DNA from 3 places in the Paenibacillus sp. J31R109 genome. Region 1 is predicted to be linked to each of the others. Evidence: riboswitches for the same ligand, from Rfam matches in the RefSeq annotation. Region 1 holds a riboswitch; each other region holds the start of a gene.
The links. A riboswitch is a leader RNA that binds a small molecule or an ion and turns the genes downstream of it on or off. The one in region 1 is predicted to bind cyclic di-AMP.

Region 2: linked by a shared signal. The riboswitch ahead of AC58QT_RS10385 (hypothetical protein) and the one ahead of AC58QT_RS25060 (APC family permease) in region 1 are both predicted to bind cyclic di-AMP.
Region 3: linked by a shared signal. The riboswitch ahead of AC58QT_RS28190 (C40 family peptidase) and the one ahead of AC58QT_RS25060 (APC family permease) in region 1 are both predicted to bind cyclic di-AMP.

What each region holds. Positions count from the first base shown of each region.
Region 1 is NZ_JCAUAR010000012.1:80,138-88,021, reverse strand. It holds gene AC58QT_RS25085 (ABC transporter permease) at 1-941, shown strand, start outside; gene AC58QT_RS25080 (carbohydrate ABC transporter permease) at 956-1,858, shown strand; gene AC58QT_RS25075 (type 2 periplasmic-binding domain-containing protein) at 1,891-3,531, shown strand; gene AC58QT_RS25070 (MBL fold metallo-hydrolase) at 3,558-4,415, shown strand; gene AC58QT_RS25065 (MFS transporter) at 4,655-6,097, opposite strand; cyclic di-AMP (ydaO/yuaA leader) riboswitch at 6,556-6,707, shown strand; gene AC58QT_RS25060 (APC family permease) at 6,807-7,884, shown strand, end outside.
Region 2 is NZ_JCAUAR010000003.1:27,243-35,126, reverse strand. It holds gene AC58QT_RS10395 (tannase/feruloyl esterase family alpha/beta hydrolase) at 1-421, shown strand, start outside; gene AC58QT_RS10390 (hypothetical protein) at 474-956, opposite strand; cyclic di-AMP (ydaO/yuaA leader) riboswitch at 1,345-1,514, shown strand; gene AC58QT_RS10385 (hypothetical protein) at 1,629-2,093, shown strand; gene kdpB (potassium-transporting ATPase subunit KdpB) at 2,104-4,140, shown strand; gene AC58QT_RS10375 (sensor domain-containing protein) at 4,158-6,446, shown strand; gene AC58QT_RS10370 (Gfo/Idh/MocA family protein) at 6,606-7,622, opposite strand; gene AC58QT_RS10365 (AraC family transcriptional regulator) at 7,741-7,884, shown strand, end outside.
Region 3 is NZ_JCAUAR010000016.1:3,835-11,718, forward strand. It holds gene AC58QT_RS28155 (AIM24 family protein) at 1-30, shown strand, start outside; tRNA gene AC58QT_RS28160 (tRNA-Gly) at 133-207, shown strand; tRNA gene AC58QT_RS28165 (tRNA-Arg) at 215-291, shown strand; tRNA gene AC58QT_RS28170 (tRNA-Pro) at 312-388, shown strand; tRNA gene AC58QT_RS28175 (tRNA-Gly) at 407-477, shown strand; gene AC58QT_RS28180 (acetylxylan esterase) at 643-1,587, shown strand; gene AC58QT_RS28185 (GNAT family N-acetyltransferase) at 1,696-2,217, shown strand; cyclic di-AMP (ydaO/yuaA leader) riboswitch at 2,341-2,508, shown strand; gene AC58QT_RS28190 (C40 family peptidase) at 2,512-3,405, shown strand; gene AC58QT_RS28195 (hypothetical protein) at 3,591-4,250, shown strand; gene yyaC (spore protease YyaC) at 4,430-4,963, shown strand; gene AC58QT_RS28205 (ABC transporter ATP-binding protein) at 5,033-7,060, shown strand; gene AC58QT_RS28210 (CcdC protein domain-containing protein) at 7,405-7,884, opposite strand, start outside.

The DNA of each region.
Region 1 (7,884 bases):
CGAAGACCAAAGCTGCACAGGCACCCTTACCTAGGACTAACCATAAAAGGTTTGGGCTGCAAAACAATTGGGATTATCTAATCTTTGTCATCCCTGTTGTCCTTTACTTTCTAATTTTCTGTTACGGACCTATGTATGGTGTACAACTTGCCTTCAAACGCTTTAACCCCATCCACGGTATCATGGGTAGTCCTTGGATTGGTTTGGATAACTTTGAAAGGCTTTTCAATTCATTTCAATTTTATCGCATTGTGAAGAACACGCTGGTTATTAATCTATTTAAAACACTGATTAGTTTTCCCATTCCGATCATGCTCGCCCTCATGTTCAATGAGATGAGAAAAGAGAGATTGAAGAAGACGCTGCAGACGATCACGTATGCTCCGTACTTTATTTCGACGGTCGTCTTTGTCGGTATTATTAATTTGTTTCTCGGTGGGGAAAATGGGTACTTGAATCATTTGCTGGGGATGATCGGAATCGATGCGATTCCTTTTCTGACCAGTCCGGATTATTTCCCAGGCGTATATATTGGTTCTGACATCTGGCGGAATAGCGGATGGAATTCGATTATTTTTATTGCGGCGTTAGCGGCTGTAGATCCTCAACTGCATGAGTCTGCGCAAATCGATGGGGCTAGTCGGTGGAAGCGAATGATTCATGTGAATCTGCCGTGTATTATGCCGGTTATTGTTATTCAGTTTATTTTAATGATGGGGAAAATGATGACTCTCAGCTACGAGCGCATTCTTCTTATGCAAAATAGCTTGAATATGGAAACCTCAGAGGTCATTTCCACTTACGCTTATAAGACGGGTCTAATCAATATGGATTATGGATTCTCTACCGCTGTGGGTCTCTTTAACAATGTCATCAACATCATTTTGCTGCTTGCAGCCAACAAGATTGCCAAACGATATAGCAGCAGCAGTCTGTTCTAAAAGGAGAGGTGAACATGGAGGTCGTTTCCCACAAAATTAGAGAGTCTAAAGGAGATCGGATCTTTCTGGCGATTACTTATGTACTTATCGGAATTCTTGTATTAATTGTGCTTTACCCACTGATCTATGTCGTTAGTGCCTCATTCAGTGATCCCAAGCTGGTGATTGCCGGCAAAATCGGGCTGATCCCGAGCGGCTTTAACGTGGAAGCCTACCGACGCGTATTTACGAATACGGAAATATGGATTGGTTATCGAAATACATTGCTCTACACGGCCATAGGAACGTTCGTCAATATTTCATTGACCATGATGGGGGCTTATCCGTTGTCACGCCGAAATTTCCGATGGCGCCGCGGGCTTATGATATTCTTCACCATTACGATGTTTTTCAGCAGCGGTATGATACCGATGTATCTACTCGTTAAGAATCTGGGACTTTATAATTCGATGTGGGCATTAATATTGCCAACGGCGATCAGTGTATACAATATGATTGTCGCTCGTACGTTCTTGGAAACCAACATTGATGAGCAACTCTATGAATCCGCCTATATGGATGGCAGCGGCAATATCAGGTCGTTTTTCTCCATTGTGCTGCCTCTGAGTGCGCCGATCATGGCAGTTCTAGTGTTATTTTATGCCGTGTATCATTGGAACTCCTATTTCGAGGCGATGATTTATTTGAAGGAACGTTCGCTGTATCCGCTGCAGCTCTTCCTGCGGGAAATTCTAGTCATGAATCAGTCGGATAACGTGATGATGGATTCCATTGAGATGGATACAAGCAAATTTCTCGTTGCAGAAGGTGTTAAATATGCCGTTATTATCGTATCCAGCGGACCCATTCTGATGCTGTATCCCTTCCTTCAGAAGTATTTCGTCAAAGGAATGATGATTGGTGCGCTTAAAGGTTAATGTGATTAATAATTGAGGAGATGACTGACGATATGAAACGAAAATTAGTTGTGCTGACAGCTGCTATGCTGATCACGTCAATTCCAGTGCTAAGCGCTTGCAGCGATAAGGATAAGGGGACTGAGCCTGTTGCAACGGGTGCGAATAAAACAGGTGCGAATATTACGAAAACAGGTATGCCGATTGCAAGCGAGCCTGTTCAATTGAAAGGGCTTGTCTCCAAATATGAGCTGGTCAAAGATTGGAACGAGCATAAAGGGTTGAAAAGTTACGAGGCCAAATCGAATGTGGTTATTAAATGGGATACAGTCCCGCAGAACGCTTTTGATGAGCGTAGAAATCTGATGTTTGCTTCCAATGATCTGCCGGACTTCGTCATGCGGGCGAATTTGTCACCGCAATTGATTACTTCCTATGCCGCAGCGGGTCAGATTATCCCGTTGGATCCTTTGATTGAGGCTGGCTATGCGCCGAATCTGGCAGCACTTATGAAAGAAAATGACGGGATTCGCAAATCGATTACCTCGGCTGATGGCCATATTTATTCCCTGCCGAATATTAGTGAAGCAGATGGACGTATCTCTTCCTCTTGGATCAATAAGAAGTGGCTGGACAAACTTGGACTTCAAATGCCGACAACAACGGATGAGTTTTATAAAGTGTTGAAAGCCTTCAAGGAGCAGGACCCTAATGGGAATGGCAAAGCGGATGAGGTTCCGATTTCGGGGTACAAAGAGGGCAACAAGAACTATGGTGATCAATTTATTAAATCGTTTTATGGCAGTTGGGGATTCGGAGCGAATTCTGGCATCATCGCGCCTTTTATGGATATCGATAACGGGGGCAAAGTGCGATATATCGCAACAGACAACACCTTCAAAGACATGATTACTTTCTTTAATAAGCTCTGGATGGAAGGTTTAATTGATAAAGAAATTTTATCGCAGGATATGAAGCAAGAGATCGCGAAGGTTGATAATGAGCGAGTCGGCTTTGTGGCGAAGGGCAATAACAATTTGTGGCTGGGCAAAAATCGGAATAATTACGTCCAGAACCCTGTCTTAAAAGGCATTGACGGCAAAGTGTATTGGACGGGCATCTCCCCGAAAGTTCGGGATTTAGGCTCATTCGTGATTACGAACAAAAACCCGAATCCCGCTGCGACGCTGCGCTGGGGAGATTATTTCCTGAGCGAAGAAGGGACAGCGCTGGCTCGACTTGGTATCGAAGGTGTGACATACACGATCGGCAGTGATGGGTTTTATAAGCTGAAGGATGAGTTTGCCAAAAATCCGAACGGACTCACAGTCGATGAGGCGCTATCGGACTATACGATTTTCCAAGGTGGAGGCATTCCACAGCGTGTAACGCAAAAGGTCGACCAAAGTGCTGCTGTTCTTCCAGAGATGATTGCGAATAAAGATGTCATTCGACCTAATTTGGTACCCGATGAGAAATTGATGATTCCTACGTTTACGGAGAAAGAGAATATCGAATTAAGCTCATACGCAACGGATATCGAAGCTTATGCAGATGAGAACATTGTTAAATTTATAACGGGTGCTAAACCGCTTAGCGAGTGGGATAAGTATGTAAGCACGCTGAATAAAATGCAGCTTGATAAATATTTAGCAATCTATCAAGCCGCTTATGACCGCTGGAATCAGAAGTAATCAGCATATAGAAGGAGGGACTACGCATGAGATTTTACGGCACAAGTGCAGCCGAAGGCATACCGAATCCATTCTGCTCCTGTTCCGTGTGTAACAACGCACGGGAGGTAGGCGGTGCAGAGATTCGCCGCCGCTCGATGTTTAGAATCAATGAGGAGATGTGTATTGATTTAGGCGCGGATTCTTTTCAACAAGCCATTGAATATGGGGATTTTACTAAGCTTCAGCATGTTTTAGTGAGCCATACGCACGAAGACCATTTCAACTATATGATGATGAATGTTAGAAACATGTCGATTGAACGCTTGAAGGAGCCGCTGCATTTTTACTTTACAGATCAAGCGTATGATATCGTCGATTTCTATCGTCAAAGCCGGCCGATCATGAAAGGCATGACTGCCGATTTGGAGGCGCGCGGCGTTGTAGTTTTTCATAAGCTGGCGTTTAACGAATCAGTGACTATCGCTGGTATGGAAGTAACGCCGCTTCGCGGGAATCACAAGGGAAATATGGGAGAGAATTGTGCAAACTATCTCATTCAGCAACCAGATGGCCAGAAGCTATACTACGGCGTGGATACAGGCTGGTACTTGCCGGAAGCGTTCAAGGAGCTGGAGAATGCCTCACTGAATGTATTGATTAGTGAATGCACCTTTGGATTAACTACTGGACGCGGCCTCCATCCAAATGGCCATTTGGACGCCTTTAGCTGCATGGAGCTATTCCATAAGCTGTTAGAACAAGGGACGATTCATGTCAATACGCGTATTTATCTGACTCATATTAATCATTTTAATTCTACACATGCCGATTTGGTCGGCTGGTTTCAAGAGCAGCAATTCCCATGCCCGATTACGGTGGCATGGGATGGCATGATCATTTAACAAACGAAGAGAGGCTGTCCCCGAAGTCATATCAAGATGACGGAGGGACAGCCTTTTCTTGTGGAAAGGGGGAGCAACGACTTTGGATAACGTTATAGAATAACGCTATTCAGAAGTTTCCTGCGTATTTCACCACTTTAACGTTATGCCTGCACTTTATTCCAAGTGAGAATATGTCCAAGCCCAGATTAAGATGATATCATCACCTTAATCTGGGCTTGGGCGCTATCTGGCGGTATTTATTCAGCTGCAGGCTTAGGTATCGCCGCTCTTCCAACCGACTCCGTTGCGGCGAGATCGGTAAGCCTCTTTTTTGCATAATTGTTGTATAAGATAGAGCTGCCAATCGTTAGGAACGCAATGACCGCCATCCCCCAGATAAGGTTATCGAAAGCACGTTCAAGCGGCAGCGATTTCTGCCAAACGAGCGCGCTCCCCGAGAGCGCCACGGCGAATGCGCCGCTGAAAAATTGCAGCAATTGGAATAAGCCCATGCCGGAGCCGATGCGTTCCTTCGGCAATTGCCGGGAGAGCTCATTGGATACTGCGCTGGAGAGTGTCGTGAAGCTGATGCTGACCAAGATGTAGAGTGCAGCAATCCAGTAGTAAGAGTAGCTGGCTGTCAGGGCCAATAGCACGGTAGAGAGTAACATCAACCATGGCACGTAACGAAGTAGTGCTGAGTTACCATAACGGTCAATGATACGTCCAACACGATTCGACACCAGCATGGCTAGGAGTGCTCCTGGGAAAAGCAATAGTCCTGAGGTAAGCGGAGCTAAACCGAATACACGAGCGAGCATCTGTGGCGCAAGGAACAGGAAGCCGAAGCTAATCATGTAGGAAAAAACGCCGATCGCGCTAAGCGCCATATAAGGTCTGTCGCTGAATAGCGCGGGCAGAACGAATGGCTGCGACGCCATACGAATGCGCAGAGCGAATAGGGCAATCGCGAGTATACCTACTAAGAGGGCAACGATGCTCTTGGACGTTAAGAAGAGCAATAGCCCAGTCGTTCCAACGCCAAGGAGCAGCGCACCGATGAAATCGAACGAGCCGCTTTCTGCTTTTTCTTTTGGGAGCAAGATTAAAAATATAGGGATAAGCAGAAGCGTAATCCCGGTAATCACGAACAGGAAGTGCCAGCCCAAATACTGAACGATAGAACCGCCTGCGACGGGGCCGAGCCCTAAGCCGAGTGAGGCCGCGGATAAGATGAGCGACATCGCTCTGCCTCTGCGAGACAAGGGGATGTAACGGGTGACGAGAACGATGCCCAGCGATGGGATCGCGCCTGCGCCAGATGCTTGAATCAGCCTTGTAAGCAGCAACAATCCGAAGCTGTTCGTGAACAGTCCTAAGACGGAAGCGCCGCCTAGTGAAAGCAGAGCAATGACATAGAGTTTGCGAATCGGCACGAAGTCGGACAAGCGGCTGTAGGTAATCGATGCAATGGCGAAAATGATGGAATATCCCGTGACAATCCACGATGCTGTCGAGGGGCTGAGCTCGAATTGCACTGAGATTTTGGGAAGTGCCAGGTTGAACATCATCGTATTCATGATCACCAGTACAATGGTAAAACAGAGCAACCACGATACCGGCGTTTCTCGTAAACGACCTGGCATCTCAGGTTGCGCATGCGTTGTTCCTTGTGCTGAAGAGTTTGCGTTGTCTGACATGGTACACCATCCGATCTGAACTATAATTTTATTTGTGACAGTTTAGCATGAGGGTTAGGGTGTGTCAATGAATTTAAGTATATGACCATTGTAATGTTGTATATTTATCCAAATAATCGTATTACTATACAAAAAAGATGAGTGGGGAATATAATGGGACACCTTATCATAGTTTTTCCAGTTATTCACGACTCATTCCGGGCACCTAAGAGGTGTCCTTCCCCGAAATTCCTCCTTTTGAAGGGACGATGGAATGAATGGAACAACCTCTGAAGGATACAAGCCACTTCTTTTCATCAAATACCCCGATTACGTACGATAATGGAAGAAAATCAAAGAATCATGTAATTGTAAGCGAATTATTGCGTTATACAAGAGGTGGGAGGGGGCTTTTTACGTTTTTTCCATCCTTTACTATGTGAGTAGAAGAGAGTAGTATTCAACACGTACCAGAACAGTTGAATATTTCGCTTAATTTTCTGTTAAGAAAAGCGGGGGAACCAAAAGTATCATGGGGTGAGTAGAGGTACGAATACCAAGTACCTTTTAGGGCAGATTTCTCGCGGCCCGAACCCGGCAGCTAACCTCGTAAGCGATCGTGAGAAAGGAGAACATGTGTTTAAAACACAAGGTCATTCCTTGTGTTTTTTTGCGTCCATTTTTCAAGTGTGGTGCGTGATATTCGTTTTATTGGAGGAACAATCGCGAAATGACAAGTGAATCATTGAAAAAAATTGTGTTTGGTAAGCCGCTAAAGTCGAGTGAGATTGAGTCGGAGAAAATGCCTGTCTGGAAAGGACTTCCCATCCTGTCTTCCGATGCCTTATCTTCCGTATCATACGGGACAGAGCAAATTCTGTTAGAGCTTGCAACAGTTGGTGTAGCTGCATTTGCCTTCTCCTTGCCGATTGCGATTTCCATCATTGCTTTAATACTTCTGCTAGTGTTGAGCTACAGACAAGTGATTGAAGCTTATCCTATGGGTGGCGGCGCCTATATGGTTACGAAAGAGAATTTAGGGATGGTATGGGGTCGACTTACAGGAGTCTCCTTGCTGATTGACTATACCCTGACCGTTGCTGTGTCGATCTCGGCTGGCGTCCAGGCGATTACGTCTGCATTCCCATCTGCCGTACCGTACATTGTTCCGCTTACCATCCTGCTGGTTTGGATCATGGTGTGGCTAAATTTGCGAGGTACTTCTGAGTCAGGCACGGTATTCGCCATACCTACTTATTTTTTCATCCTATGTATCCTGTTGTTAGTTGGAAAAGGTATTTTCGATTTGCTCACGGGTTCGCTGAACACACACGCTATCGAATTCGTACCCAGCGCAGCAACGAGCTCATTGACTTTATTCGTTATTCTTAAGGCGTTCTCTTCTGGTTGCTCTGCAGTCACAGGGATCGAAGCGATTTCGGATGCGGTGCCCCATTTCAGAACACCTTCCGTCAAAAATGCCCAACGCACACTGCTCTCCTTAGGTGGCCTGTTGGCGATCGTCTTCGGTGGTGTAACGCTGATTGCTTTAGGGTATGGGATTGCACCTGACCCGAATGGTCATACATCGGTCCTATCGATGGTGACGGAGCAAGCTTTTGGCCGTGGCACGATGTATTATGCGACTCAAATCGCAACGATGCTCATTCTAGTGCTTGCAGCGAATACGAGCTTTAATGGCTTCCCGATCTTGGCGTCGATCATGGCTCAGGACAAAAACTTCCCGCGCATGTTCTCTTTCCGTGGGGATCGTCTTTCCTATCATTATGGCATCATTACGCTGGGCG
Region 2 (7,884 bases), on a different contig from region 1:
TGTTCCGTATCAAGATGCGCTTCACTATTACGAACGGGTTATGGAAGCTCAGGGTGGATTAGCTCAAACGCAAGATTTTTTTCGGTTTTTTCTTGTCCCGGGAATGGGACACTGTGGAGGCGGTCCGGGGTTGAACGATATTGGTCTTGGCGGTGCCCAAAGTGATCAGCTAGATAGCGAACATGATATGTTAAACGCACTCGTTGCTTGGGTGGAACATGGAAACGCACCAGAGAAATTAATCGCAACGGCGTTCAAGGATAGTTTTGCTCCGAATGGGATCAGCTTTCAGAGACCTGTTTTCCCTTATCCGAAGTTTCCCGAATACGTGGGTGGAGATCCGAATTTGCCAACTAGTTATCAAGGTATTGATCATGAACGGGGTGGCGTTCTGGTACCTGCGGAACGATATCTTGTTTAACTATGGTGCCATATCACTTAAAGAAATAGAACACAAAGCCGAAATTCCTCCCTTAGAGGAACTTCGGCTTTGTGTTTTTCATTGAGATTTCCATCTGATGCTCTTCACGCACGCGCTGCATAAACACTTGAAGCTCTTCCTTGGTTTCACAAACGGCTGCATGTTCTAACCAAACAAAGAATTTCTTCTTCAGAATGGCTGAAACATGAAGGGGGTAGGTGTCACGGGATTTAATGATATATAACCCTGGAGAAACCTCATTCCAAGGTGAATTGAAAATAGTGCGAAGGGATAAGCGAGTGCGATGCTCCCAATCTTGTTTTTTCTGCTTGTTTCTAATAGATTGGTACATTCTCATAATCAGTTGATGATCGGATATTTCGGTCCATGTTGAGAATCCTGACAGGGTGGCATCTTGTGTAATTTCGGACCTTTCTTTAGAAAACCAGTAACCAACAATAATGGGAAAATGATTTTCTTCTTCAAGCCATAAGACACCAAACCATTCGTAATGCAAATCAATTGGATTTAACAAATGAGGGGCTATCCCTAAATAATAATGGGGGGAGGAAGTCATGACATTTCTCCTTTTGACTTAATCTCAAAGTCGGTTGTAAGCGAATATGTCATAATTGTAACGTTGAACCGGGTAAAAATGGGGTAAAGAATGGCTAGCAAACGTATAAAAATTGAATAAAAACAAACCTGGCGACTTTATCAAAGTCGGTTTGCCACTAGCCTAATTATTGTGAAAGTAGGCAAAAACGAAAGAAAACCGAAGCATTTCTATCGATAATGCAAATGATTTCTAATTGGACGCGCTTTCATAAGCGCTGAATGCCACAGATTGCGAAATAAGTGTCTCCAACGCATTTTACATTTATGAGCAATCGGCGTAACATTCGATTCAACAACAACAGATGTGAAGCAAAACGCTGAGTTTCCGCAAGGAAAACGGGGGAACCAACCGAAGCCGATCGGAGATAGAATCGGTTTCTCGGGGTGAATCTAAAGCAGGCATAGCTTGCCAAAGTAGGGCACTTCCAAGCCCGAATCCGACAGCTAACCTCGTAAGCGAATTGGGAGAGAACTACCTTCTTTTCGAGTCTTCCTTAGCGCGCTTATGCGACTTTGAAGCCCGAGAGTAGAGTTTCTCTGCTCTTTGGCTTCTTTTTGTTGTTCACAATTTGAGGAGAGTGAATCTATTATGTATCCCGAACCCCTGACTCTAGTAAGAGAATCCGATGAATGTACGCAAGCATGTAGAATTACCCGTATTGAATGTTTTCAATTCGATTGTGAATTATCCGATAAGCTGCAGCCCGAACATGGTGATGACTGTCATTGCGGTTTACTGACGATTTCAACGAATCTTGGAACATGCGGTTTAGGGCAATTCGTAATTCCATGTGGCAATCTAAAGGGAGATTTTGTACAATGGGCAACTGTTTTTCAGAAACTCAAAGGACTGAACCTGACAGATGGCATACAGTACGCTCATCAGAGACAAGAGGCATGGGGAGAAGTACGCACACATTTAATCAAATCAGCACTAAGTGATCTGTCCAAAAAGCTTGAACATGCATCTCGCGCATATCAGAAAGAAGATTTGAGTTTTCTAAGTGATCGCAATTATTTATTTGAGCATTCTGGGGCGTATATCTCTTTCTAGGGTGGTTTTCATGAATCAAAGATGGCAGCAATCTTTTCATTCAAAAGTGGTCATTAGAGCCATATATGATAGTGTACTGAAATTAAATCCAAGATTAATGATCAGAAATCCCGTGCTTTTCGTGTTGGAAACGGCCACTTTTGTTATTGGTTTATTGCTGCTGTTTCCGCATTATTTTCATACCGAGACACAGATCAGATATAACCTCACTGTATTTATTATTTTATTAATTACGATTTTATTTGCGAATTTGGCTGAAGCGTTGGCTGAAGGAAGAGGGAAGGCACACGCGGACAGCTTAATTAAAACCAGAAAGGAATTAAAGGCCAAGCTGCTATCGAAAGATGGCAGCATAAAGGTCGTTGCCGGAAACGAATTACGCAAAGGTGACCGTGTATTGGTTGAAATGGGTGATTTGATTCCGGGTGATGGCATGATTGTGGAAGGCATTGCAGCCATTGATGAATCTTCCGTTAATGGTGAATCGGCTTTCGTTATTAAAGAAGCGAACAGTGATAAGAATTCAGTAATTGGTGGTACCCTCGTGACCAGCGATTGGATTCAGGTGGAAATTACCGTTGACCCCGGGCATTCCTTTTTGGATCGGATGGTTCAAATGGTGGAAGGAGCGAGACGGCAGAAATCACCGAATGAAATCGCACTGACGACCCTACTTACGGTACTAACTCTCATCTTCTTAATTGTCGTCGTAACGTTGTATCCATTAGCCAAATTTGTCGGCGTACAATTGGAAGTGTCAACGTTAATTGTACTACTCGTGTGCTTGATTCCTACGACCATTGGGGGACTTCTATCCGCCATAGGCATTTCAGGGATTGACCGTGTCACGCGGATTAACATTTTGGCGAAATCAGGGAAGGCTGTTGAGGCAGCTGGTGATATTCATACTGTTATTCTAGATAAAACAGGTACGATCACCTTCGGTAACCGAATGGCAGCAGCATTCTATCCCGCAGCAGGTGTATCCTCCGAGGAGCTCATGGAAGCTGCGGTTCTTACTTCGTTGTTTGATGACACCCAGGAAGGACGGTCCATCGTGGAGCTCGCTAAGCAACATCACATGACAAGTAAGCTCAGAGCTTATAAGGGCGAAGTCATTGCTTTTACAGCAGAAGAGCGAATGAGCGGGTTAAACCTGAATGGCTGCTTTTTCCGAAAAGGGGCAGTTAGTGCCATCTGCAGTTATATCACAGTAAGGGGTGGATTTATCCCTGAGGAGATAAAGGAGCAAAGCGATTTTATTGCCAGAGAAGGCGGGACGCCTCTAGCTGTGAGCAAGGATAATCATATTCTTGGGCTTATTTACTTGAAGGATACGATTAAACCTGGCATTCGGGAACGAATGGAATCGCTGCATCAAATGGGGATTAGAACCATCATGTGTACAGGGGATAACCCGCTAACTGCCGCGACGATTGCGAATGAAGTTGGCGTTGATGCTTATTATGCTGAGAGTAAACCGGAGGATAAATTGCGGATTGTTCGTGCAGAGCAAAGCGAAGGAAAGCTCGTCGCGATGACGGGGGATGGGGTCAACGATGCTCCTGCTCTAGCTCAGGCGGACGTAGGCATTGCCATGAGCAGCGGAACACTAGTCGCTAAAGAGGCAGCCAATATGGTTGATTACGATTCGGATCCCACGAAAATTCTAGATGTGATTTCCATAGGCAAGCAGCTACTTATTACACGCGGTGCCGTGACCACATTTAGCATTGCCAATGATTTTTCTAAATACTTTGCCATTATACCTGCCATGTTTGCGAGCAATCTGCCGGAGCTGCAGGTATTTAATATTATGAATTTGCATTCTCCAACATCTGCCGTGCTTTCAGCCTTGATATTTAACGCGGTTATCATCCCTCTGTTAATTCCTGTCGCATTAAAAGGGGTTACTTACAAGCCGATGAGTGCAAACCAATTGTTAAGCCGGAATTTAACGGTATTCGGGTTAGGTGGTATTATTTTTCCCTTCATTGGGATTAAGCTCATTGATTATTTCCTGCATATGCTTGCTGAACATCTATAGAACAGGGGTACATAAGTATGGATAAGCTGCTAGACATTAGAAAAAAAGCAGAAGGAAGAAAAATTTCATTTCGTATTGTTTCCATGTATATGCTACTCGCTTGTATGCTGCAATTAGCTTTCAAGCTAGGTGTTCCCTATCTATTCGTCAGTACGTTAATGATAGCGACGGCATGCTTGCTGTATCACATGATTCAGCGAGATATGGTGAAAGTGAATCAGATGGAGGCATCGCAGTTGTTGCGAGAGGAAGAGAAGATTCGCTCAACCTTAGAGAGCATGCAGGACGGCTATTATGAAATAGATATGATCGGAAATTTTACTTTTGGTAATCAGTCTCTGGTAGAGCTTCTCGGTAAAAAAGATAAAAATGAGTTGAAAAGATGTCAAATTGCTGATTTTATGGGGGCAGATGATGCGAAAAATCTAAAACAAACGTATCAATGGGCAGCCCATTCGGGTATAGCTGTCAATTGTGTGGAGTGGGAGGTTATTCGAGCCGATGGCACACGCAAGCGCGTGGAGGGTTCTATCATGCTTATACAGGAAGGGGATGGGGGAGATCCAGTTGGTTTCCGAGGTATCATTCGAGACATTACCGTTCGCAAAGATTCGGAGAGAATGCTGGAGGAGAGCCGATTTCGTTATAAATCGTTAGTAGATCATAATCCCGATTTAGTTTGTTCATTTGAATTGGAAGGGCATGTTACAGCGATAAACCCAGCAACAGAGCAAATTACTGGTTATTCAGCTAATCAAATCGTGGGCACGACAGGTACCCATCTATTGAGAGCTGCTCCTAATTCTAATTACTTGAAGTCATTTATACGTGCGAAAAATGGAAAGTCCTCCTCCTTTGAGGCTTCGATCACACACAAACGTGGATTTCGGGTTGATTTGCAAATTCGGTTTGTGCCTATCATCGTCGACAGCAAGGTGGTCGGTGTTTTTGCGATCGGTAAAGATATTACGGAGCATAAACAAGCGGAGGAAACAATTAATCATATGGCCTATCATGATGCGCTGACAGATCTCCCGAACCGTCGATTGTTCAAAGATCATCTAAATAAAGGGTTGGAGCAAGCAGAACGGGGGGGACATCAACTAGCGGTTTTGTTTCTGGATCTGAATCGGTTTAAATATATCAATGACTCCTTGGGGCATGCCTTTGGTGACATGCTGTTGCAGACGATTGCTCAACGCCTTCTAACCTGTTTGGGTCAGCAGGGGACGATAGCTCGTATGGGTGGGGATGAGTTTACGATCTTATTGCCAGTTCTCAAACAGGAGAGCTTTATCCTTCATATTGTAAAACGAATTATTGAAGTTATTAACCGTCCTATTTGCATTGAAGGTCATGAGTGTTCGGTAACTACGAGTATAGGCATTAGTCTTTTCCCAAACGATGGACAGGATGCTCAAACGCTTATGATGAATGCCGATGCGGCCATGTATAGAGCGAAGGAAAGCCATCGTAATCAATATGAATTCTTTACACCCATCATGAGTATCCAATCATCGGAACGGCTTATGATGGAGCAAGAACTACGTAAAGCATCGGAACGCAATGAGTTACTCTTGATGTATCAGCCTCAGCTTCAGTTCGAGACGGGGCAAGTAACAGGTGTGGAAGCCCTTGTTAGGTGGAAGCATCCCAAAAGGGGACTGATATCACCGGCTGAATTCATTCCGCTCGCAGAGGAAACGGGTATTATTATCCCTCTTGGAGAATGGGTCCTACGAACAGCATGTCTACAAAATAAAGTATGGCAAGACGCTGGATATCCTCCTATGCGGGTAGCGGTCAATTTGTCCGCTTATCAATTTAAACAATCGAACATTGTCCAGCTTGTTGCTGATATCTTGAAGGAAACGGGACTACATCCTGCCTATTTAGAGCTTGAAATCACAGAGAGTGTTGCTATGCAAAATGCTGAGCAAGTGATCGGAACACTGGAAGAATTGAAGAGGCTTGGCATCCAAGTGTCCATTGATGATTTTGGTACAGGTTATTCTTCACTAAGCTACCTCCGGAATTTTCCCATCGATCGCTTGAAAATTGACCGATCGTTTGTCAATGATATTACATCAGCGCAAGGAGAGTCTGCGATCGCAGCTTCTATCATTGCCATGGCTCAAAGTTTAAACTTAGAAGTCATTGCTGAAGGTGTGGAGACAGAGGAACAATTCGAGTTTCTTAAAAACAGAGGATGCAATGAAATGCAAGGGTATTTCTTCAGCAAACCGCTTTACACAGAGGATTTGACAGGGCGATTAGCTAGTACTTTCAACGCAAGAGCAATTTGACGATGTGTTTGTGGGATTTGAAATACAGTTAACCTTTCGAATTGGAGGATTCCGCTTCAAATAGATGGAGAAAATCCAGTTAGATTGCGGGAAGTGGAGAATCGTATAGCCTCGGTGTATGTACAAATCACACCGAGGCTATGGGAGATATAAGAAACCCTAGAGAGTCACCTTTCGCCCTGTCTTCGCACTCTCGATTGCACCAAATACCATTTTCGTGCTAAAAATATTATCCGAATAGGCGGTTTCAGCCTGCCGTCCTTCTAGAATAGCTTGAAACATGTCATCCAGGCAGCCTGTGTGACCTTCACGCCCCGTCCAAACATAAGGCGCCTCAACCCGTTGATAGTCGTAGATAAATTTATTATCTTGGCCTGGTGCAACAATTTCGGCATAAGGCGCTGCTTGGTTCCAAATGGCTGTTCCCTTATTGCCTGCGATACGCCAAGCAGCTTCCCATGAGGTAGGAGCTCCTTCAGAGCACCAAGAACCGTTGTAAGTGAAGACCGCGCCATTATCGAATTCAAATATACAAGCGGCGGCAGCATTTCCTTCATACCAAGAGCCCTTGGGATTAAACTCATGGCAGTATACTGATACGGGATTTGCTTGGATGATAAAACGAGCTTGGTCGAACGTATGTATAGCCATATCTAGAATGAGTGGGCTGCTCATTGCATCTCGAAAACCTCCGAAGTGAGCACCGATAAAAAAGTCTGCGGTAACGAAGTTCACATGACCTATAACATCTTGTGCGATGAGTCCACGCAGCGCTCGGATATCCTTCAGATAGCGACGATTTTGCATAATCGCATATTGTAATTCGGGTTTGGATTTTGCCAAATCAGCAAGTTGTTCAGCTTCCTCTAATGTAGAGGCCATCGGCTTCTCACTAAGGATATGGCATCCACCATCCAGCGCAGCTGTCGCAACGGCTTTGTGAGCTGTTGGAATTGTACAATCAAAAACAACGTTAGCATTGGATTGTCTGATTGCTTCTTCGACAGAGGCGTACCATGGGAGGGACAATCCATATTTCTCATTCATTTTCTTCGCAGCTTCCTCATAGATGTCTACAAAGGCAACAAGTTCCGCATCTTGACGTTCTAAAGCGTATTGAATCCATGCATTCGCCATGCCACCGCAACCAGCTTGGACAATTCTTATTGCTTTCATAAGATGAATTCCTCCTAGTAGATGTATATAATAAGGATAACGAAATAAGAAATTCTGTTCTATACATGATCGTGTTGAAAAGTTGCACTATTTTGTTATCGTGTGGGGGGAAGAACAAGTGACGGCTAATCAGGAACTTAAAGAGATGACATATTTGCCTGAAAAACAATTCCCTATCAACGTATTTCATAATTATAGTGCAGGAGAACGAGTGCTCTATTTACACTGGCATGATCACTTAGAGATTATTTATCTAGTAAAA
Region 3 (7,884 bases), on a different contig from region 1:
CTGCCCTTTGGCGGCGTTTTCATAAAATAATAAAAAAAATTGAAAAATAGTTGCATTTGTTTTGAATACCTGATATATTATTCCTTGTCGCCTCAGAGAAACACTTGTTGAGCGAAAGAGAAATAATACCGTGCGGAAGTGGCTCAGCGGTAGAGCATCGCCTTGCCAAGGCGAGGGTCGCGGGTTCGATCCCCGTCTTCCGCTCCAATATTTTGCGCCCTTAGCTCAGCTGGATAGAGTATTTGACTACGAATCAAAAGGTCGGGAGTTCGAATCTCTCAGGGCGCGCCATTTATACTTTATTCACACTTCGGGACGTAGCTCAGCTTGGTAGAGCACCTGCTTTGGGAGCAGGGGGTCGCATGTTCAAATCGTGTCGTCCCGACCACTTCGTTATTTTTAATATGCGGGCGTAGTTTAATGGTAGAACTTCAGCCTTCCAAGCTGATCGCGCGGGTTCGATTCCCGCCGCCCGCTTACGAGCAAGAGAAAAGGCCACCTTCGGGTGGTCCTTTTTTGTTTATATTTGGGTTCGCAGGAGTTCACATAGTAGCGAAGGATGAACTAATCATCAAATTTCCGATAGTCATACTCGTATATCTAGGTTAAAATGGGAAAAACATGCAAAGGGGACTTACCGAAATGAACGCAATTGAAAATCGTATTCAAGGGCTACATAATTATCATTCGGAGTTAACAGCGCCCACTGATCTGGCTGCATTCTGGGAGCGCGCTTACGCGGAAGCTACAGAAGGAGCATCGTATACAAGAGAGTCGGTGCCATCAAATTTTGTACAAGCAGAAGTGAATAAGATCGTTTTGAGGGGTGCTGCGGAAACACCGATTCATGCTTGGTTGTTACTGCCTGCAGAGTACAAGTCTAAGAAGGTGCCTTGTATTGTTACATTCCCGGGCTATACAGGTTCCAAGGGAAGACCAGAGGATCATGCAGCTTGGCTGCTTATGGGGTATGCGGTACTTGCGGTTGATGTACGCGGGCAAGGCGGCGAGAGTGGTAACCTGCTGCCGCAGGAGACCGGCATGACGAAGGGATGGATTACACAGGGGATTCTCGATGCGGAGACGAGCTATTATCGAGCGGTTGCGATCGATTCCATGCGTGCTGTGCAATGTGCGTTAGAGCAGCCAGAGATCGACAGTGAGCGAGTATTCGTAAACGGTGGAAGCCAAGGCGGAGGGATTGCCTTACTCGTTACTGCACTTGAGAAGCGCATTCGGGCAACCATTGCCCATGTACCGAATCATTGTCACATGGATCTAGGCTTGTTGAATTCGGTTAGTTCACTCAGCGAAGCGGCTGATCTAGTTACCCGGTTCCCAGAATATCTGCCTAAAGTACTGAAAACGATTTCTTATTTCGATATCATGAACCTAGGCGATCGTATTGGGCAGCCTGTTCACATTTCCGTAGGATTGAAGGATACGTGTTGCTTACCAGAAGCGATATTCGCTGCCTATAACCGAATTGAATCCCCAAACAAATCGATTAAAGTGTATCCCTTCATGGGGCATGCGACACCTCCTGGTTCCCATGCAGCGGCACATACCTTTTTCTCAAAATGGTAAGGACTAAAACAAGTGTCGAGTAAAGATGACGATCCCCCTACCTTATTGGAAAGTAAGAAGCTGCACAGTTGGATAACCTATAGCTAACTTGAAGGGAGGTGGGGACGGATGGTCAATGAGGAGTCGTTTGAAGAGATATTTGAGCTGATGAAAGTCGCTTTTCCAGAAACGGAAATAAGAACGTATGAGGGTCAGCGGGCGCTTTTACCTCATCCTAGTTACAGGATCGATGCAGAGAGAGATGACCAGGGGCAATTGCTCGGTTTTTTGGCTAGTTGGAACTTTAGCACGTTTCGATTTGTAGAACATATTGCTGTCAATGTTGCCATAAGAGGTGGCGGGATTGGCAAGCGAATGCTGATGAAGTACATGAGCAGTGCAAGCACGCCTATGGTACTTGAAGTCGAGCCTCCAACTACCATAGATGCGACGCGGAGAATTGAATTCTATAAGCGCTGTGGTTTTCAATTGAACCGATTTCCCTATGCACAGCCTCCACTGCGAGAAGGACAAGCGATGCTTCCTCTCCATATCATGAGTTATCCGAATCCTTTGACTGAAAGTGAGTTTAATCCCATTAAGGAAGTCCTGTTTACAGAGGTATACAGGCAGCCAGTGGGCTTGGTCTGAGGTCATTTTGCAGACAGTTACTCTGAAAAGAGTAGCTGTTTTTTTGCGATTTTCACCCGAAAAGGAAATAATTACCGCCGTGTAAAAGTTGTCAAGCCAAAACGAACTGTGCTAGTCTAACATAGACAAAAAATGCCGAATCTCGGAGCATCGAAAGCTCCGGTACGGGGGACTTCTTTATTTGGGGTGAATGAATGCTCAGTTAGTCTAGTTTTAGGCTAATGGGGCTTACTAGGGAAAACCTCTTCCCGAACCCGTCAACTAACCTCGGAGGCTTCAAGGAGGCACAACGTTTTGAAACTTTTTACCAAAAGCTTTATTTGTTCATGCGCTATTGTAGGCGCAGCCATTTCGCTATTCGCCGCGCCATCCGCGCATGCGGCAACGGACTCTTCTTCGGTGAAGGTTCAAGTCAACGATGACTTGGTGCAGTTCCCAGAGGTACAGCCTTTTATTGATAAGGCCGGTACACTCCAAGTGCCACTTCGCGTGTTGTCGGAGAAGTTAGGTTATCAAGTGGGTTGGGCGAAGCAAGGCGATGAAGTTGTCGTCACACTCATGAACAAAGAGCAATCCATTCAACTTACTACTGACGAAGAGAAAGCGATCGTGAACAGTAAGTTAGTTGAACTAGAGAGCAGTCCTACCTTGCTTGAGGGAAGTACCTATGTTCCGCTACGTTTCATCACAGAGACGTTTGGCTCTGAGATTGCGTGGAATGATGCGAATAAAATCGCTATCGTCGAACAAGACGGTAAAACTCATAAGCCAGCATGGATTGCACCCCCACCCGCAGCCCTAGCAGCTCCAGTGGCCAAGGTCGTTCAGTCATCCGTTTCAGCTCAAATTATACAAGCTGCAACGACTTTTAAGGGGACGCCTTATCGATGGGGAGGAACGACACCCAAGGGCTTCGATTGCTCAGGATTCGTTCGTTATGTATACGAGGCCAAAGGCATTGAGCTGCCACGCACCTCCGTGCAAATGTACGATCAAGCAGGGACAAGAGTGACGGATTTGAAAGCGGGAGACCTTGTTTTCTTTGCTTCAGGTATCGTCAATCATGTGGGCATTTACATCGGAAATAATCAATTCATTTCCTCAACAACGTCCGTTGGTGTGACGGTTGATAGTCTCGCTAGCTCCTATTGGGGCTCAAGATATGTAGGTGCAAAGCGCGTACTATAAGACAGTTACTCAATATGGTATATGCAGGGTGAATAAGAGCGTATGTTCGCTGTGTCTTTCGCAAATGAAAGCATAGCGGCGGATGCTCTTTTTTTTGCGCGAAAATCTGCGATTTTTATCGAAATTTTGAGGATTATAGCCTATAATGAGAAAATGGTTGGAAGAAAGTAGGTGACGCGTACGACATGCAAGTTAGTGTCTGGAAAAGCTGGTTTCATAAAATTAAAATGTCGGGTCGAACAGATCGCATGTACAACGTGGAAACAGGTCCTGCCATTCCGGAAGACATTCGGGTCGTGATTAAGCAATTTTTTCATACGTATAACCATTTCAAAGGGGCAAGGCAATTCCAAACGGATACTTTTATTAAAGAAGTATTCTATGCAACGAAACAAGATCCGAAGGATCACCGCTCGATAGATGAGATGGAGAATTATATCCAGAGCAAGAACGTCAACCGTTTACGACTGAAATCGTATGTGATTGATGAATATCTGCGAATTGGTGAAAAGGTATGTATGATTGGTGTGACGCGGGAATTTAGCAATGCGCATCGAAATCGTGTCCTTTATTTTATCGTACAGGAAGAAGGCGCTTGGCGGTTTCATCATATCGTGAGATCACATCATGGGAAAATTATCGAGAAGTTTCAGGTGAAAGAACAGGTTGGATTTGTAGTTGGGGATGATAAGGTAGCGTTGCTCTTTCTGACACATGCAGATTCAGCGGATGCTTCCACGTTTATGTTGGGGGATTATGTACATACGGAAGGCTATTTGGAAGTGGAACAAGAGGTAAGCGGTCAGCTCTATTATCGGATTGTTCGGATGAATCGCGTACATTAAGAAGGTATAAGTCAGGATACAAGCGGCATGAATAGGCTTTGCTCTGTCGAGTAACGCTTATTTGGTGTGCGTGCAGATGGCGATAGGTAAGTGGACAGGGCGTATCTCCTTATGAAACAATAGAACTAACATTTTATCAGGATAAAATAAAGTGCAACATGTTTGGAAGGGAGGCAAAGATGGAGAAAGAACCGTTGGAGCTGCAAGCGCAGTTTTGGAAAAAGGTTAATGGTGAACAGTTAGGGCAGCTGTTGCAACAGATCGCATTGAACACAGAGTTGAAGCCAAGTGAGTTGGCTTTTGTGTGTATCGGGACCGATCGTTCAACTGGGGATTCACTAGGTCCACTCGTTGGCAGCAAGCTTGAAGAGCTAGGCTATCCGCATGTTATTGGTACGTTAGCGGCACCGTGTGATGCCAGTAACTTGGCAATTCGCTTGCAGGAAGTTCCACCGAATGTCGTGGTGATTGCGATAGATGCTTGTTTGGGACAAAAATTAAGTGTAGGTTTATACCAGTTATCGAACCAGCCGTTGGCACCCGGGAAATCAGTCGGTAAAGTGCTGCCGCCTATTGGTGATTATACGATTGCGGCGATCGTCAATGTTGATGGACCAAGACAGTACAATGTGCTGCAAACGACTTCGTTATATCATGTATTGCGAATGGCAGATGAAGTTGTTCGTGCAATCACCTATGCAATTCCTTTGTAGCTGAGGGGCAGCAAAGAGGAGAAAGATCGGAGTGATATGTGAGTGATAGGACCAGGAGGGCCAGGGGGAATGGGGCGGCTGTCCGACCGGAATCGTCCCAAGGCCAAGTTGAAGGATGTATCGATACGAAGGATTTTGTTATTGTTCAAAAGCTATTGGGGACAAATCATGGTGATTATTGGTTTGGCGCTGCTTGCGGCAGTGATTGGGCTTATTCCACCACTCGTTATGAAAGAAATTATTGATACGGCAATCCCGCAGGGGCGTGTAAAGCTGCTGTCCGTTATGGCGCTGCTGATGATTCTGCTGCCCGTGCTTAGCGGTGTGCTCGGTGTTTGGCAAAACCATCTCAATACCAAAGTAACCCAAGGGGTTATTCGGGATTTAGGACAGTCCTTGTTTGTTAATTTGCAGCGGCAGTCGATGGCGTTCTTCACAGACGCGCGCTCAGGCGAAATTGTGCAGCGGATCACTGGCGATGTGCAATCGGTACAGAGTGTGGTGACATCGATTGTGGTCTCCTCCATCACGCAGATTGTTATCGTATTCACGACGATAGGCATTTTGTTTGCGCTAGATTGGAAACTTGCGATCATCTCGGTGCTCATTCTTCCGCTTTTTGTGCTGCCTGTAAAAAAGGTCTCCCAGGTAAGGAAGGTCTTGCGGCTCGAAACACAAAAAGTGCGTTCGGAAATCACCTCGCAGCTGAATGAAAATTTCGGCATTTCGGGTGCGTTGTTGACCCGGATTTTTGGCAGAGAGAAACAGCAAGAGCAAGAATTCACGAAGATGAATCAAAAGGTAATGGATCTCGAGCTGCGCCTCAATTTAGTCGGCCGTTGGTTCGGAATGGCTACGAATACGCTTGGGCCGTTAGGCACGGCCATCATCTATATCTATGGCGGCTACTCCGTTATCAACGGGGATATGACCTTAGGATCGATCGTCGCGTTTACGGCGTATTTGGGAAGATTGTATATGCCTGTAGGTACGCTGCTGAATCTGCAAGTTGAAGTCGCTACTGCGCTGGGGGTCTTCCAGCGGATCTTTGAGTATCAGGACATGGTGCCTGATGTCATGGATGCCGAGGGAGCACGTCAGTTAGGGCCTGTGGCAGGGCGTGTGAGTTATAAGCAGGTGTCTTTTGCTTATAAGTCGGGGGAACCGCGTGGTAAGGGAAGTGTGGGGGAGCTAGAAGTAGGGAAGCGTAGGAAGCCGGCTGAAGTTGGCGAGCAGGGTAGAGCGGAAGAATTCGCAGTCGGGCTCAGCGAGAAAGTGGAGGAGAGAAGAGCAGAGCAGAAGGGAAGATTGGAAGAGCGAAGTGCAGAGATGAGAGGAAGGGCCGTGGAGCTGGGCGGAGTTGGCGAGAGAGGGAAGTCGGTGCAGTATGCACTGCGCGACGTCACCTTTGAGGCGCAGCCTGGTGAGATGGTCGCGCTCGTGGGACCAAGCGGCGCTGGGAAGTCGACGCTGATCGGAATGATCGCGCGGCTGTACGACCCGACAGCCGGCGTTGTCGAGGTCGACGGCGTCAACGTCCGCGACGTGGGGTTAGCGTCGCTGCGCGCGCAGATCGCGTATGTGACGCAGGAGTCTTTTCTGTTCCACGCGACGATTGGCGACAACCTGCGCTTTGCGCGGGAGGACGCTACGCGTGAAGAGATGGAGGCCGCTTGTCGGCAGGCCTACATCCACGATTTCATCGTGTCGCTGCCCGAGGGGTACGACACGATGGTCGGAGAGCGCGGCCACCGGCTCTCCGGTGGTGAGCGTCAGCGGATCGCGATTGCTCGCGCGATCCTGAAGCGCCCGCGCATCCTCATCCTCGATGAGGCGACGTCGCACTTGGACTCGGAATCCGAGTCCTATGTGCAGGCGGCGCTCGAGGAGCTGATGCAAGGGCGCACGACGCTCGTGATCGCGCACCGGCTCTCCACGGTGCTGGCCGCCGATCACATTCTGGTGATCGAAGCGGGCAGTGTCGTGGAGCGGGGCACGCATAGCGAGCTGCTCGCACTGGAAGGGCTGTACGCACGGCTGTACAGCACGCAGTTCGCCAAAGCTGCCGAGGAGGCAGCGAAAGGCGGCATAGCGTAGCCGCGCAAACGCAAGGAATAAGGCCCAAAAGGGGCCTTATCCCAGGGCAAACCACGCGCGGCGTGGCAGATAGCGCCCCAAAAGGGCGCTAAAACCGAGCGTCGCCCGCCGAACGGGCGGAAACGCAAGGAATAAGGCCCAAAAGGGGCCTTATTCCAGGGCAAGCACGCGCGGCGCGGCGAATAGCGCCCCAAAAGGGGCCTTATTCCAGGGCAAGCACGCGCGGCGCGGCAAATAGCGCCCCAAAAGGGCGCTAAAACCGAGCATCGCCCGCCGAACGGGCGCAAACGCAAGAAAGGGATATTCCACCAGGTCAATGGACCAGAGGGAATATCCCTTTTTTGCTACTCCACCCGAACGTTCACCTGAGGAGCGGGAGCTCCTGCGGGTTCCGCTAACACTGCGGGATCCAGTTTGGTTTCTTCACGCAGTAAGTAGCCGAAAAACAAAACGTAGTAGGACACGATGATGAAGAATACACCAGCGGTGACAGGATCCTTTGAAAACTGAGAGAGCTCAGCAGGTGTAAAAGTAGTTGTTGGACCTGTCGACAGGGCAACAGCTGCGTAGCGGTATGCAATGCGGCCTAGGAAGAGAACGAGCACGGTGACTTCAACCCAGAGATGTGTACGATAATACCAGCCATCGCTCCTATGCTCGAAGCGGGTATGGCGGATTGCTGTACGTCCAAGCAACGTACCGCCAGCAAGTCCGATCAGATAGCCGATGAAATGGATGGGGTGCACGAAGCCCAAGAGGAAAATGATGACCCCGAGGAGGCTAAATAAGGACAGACGAAAGATGAGTCTGCCACGGGAAAGCTT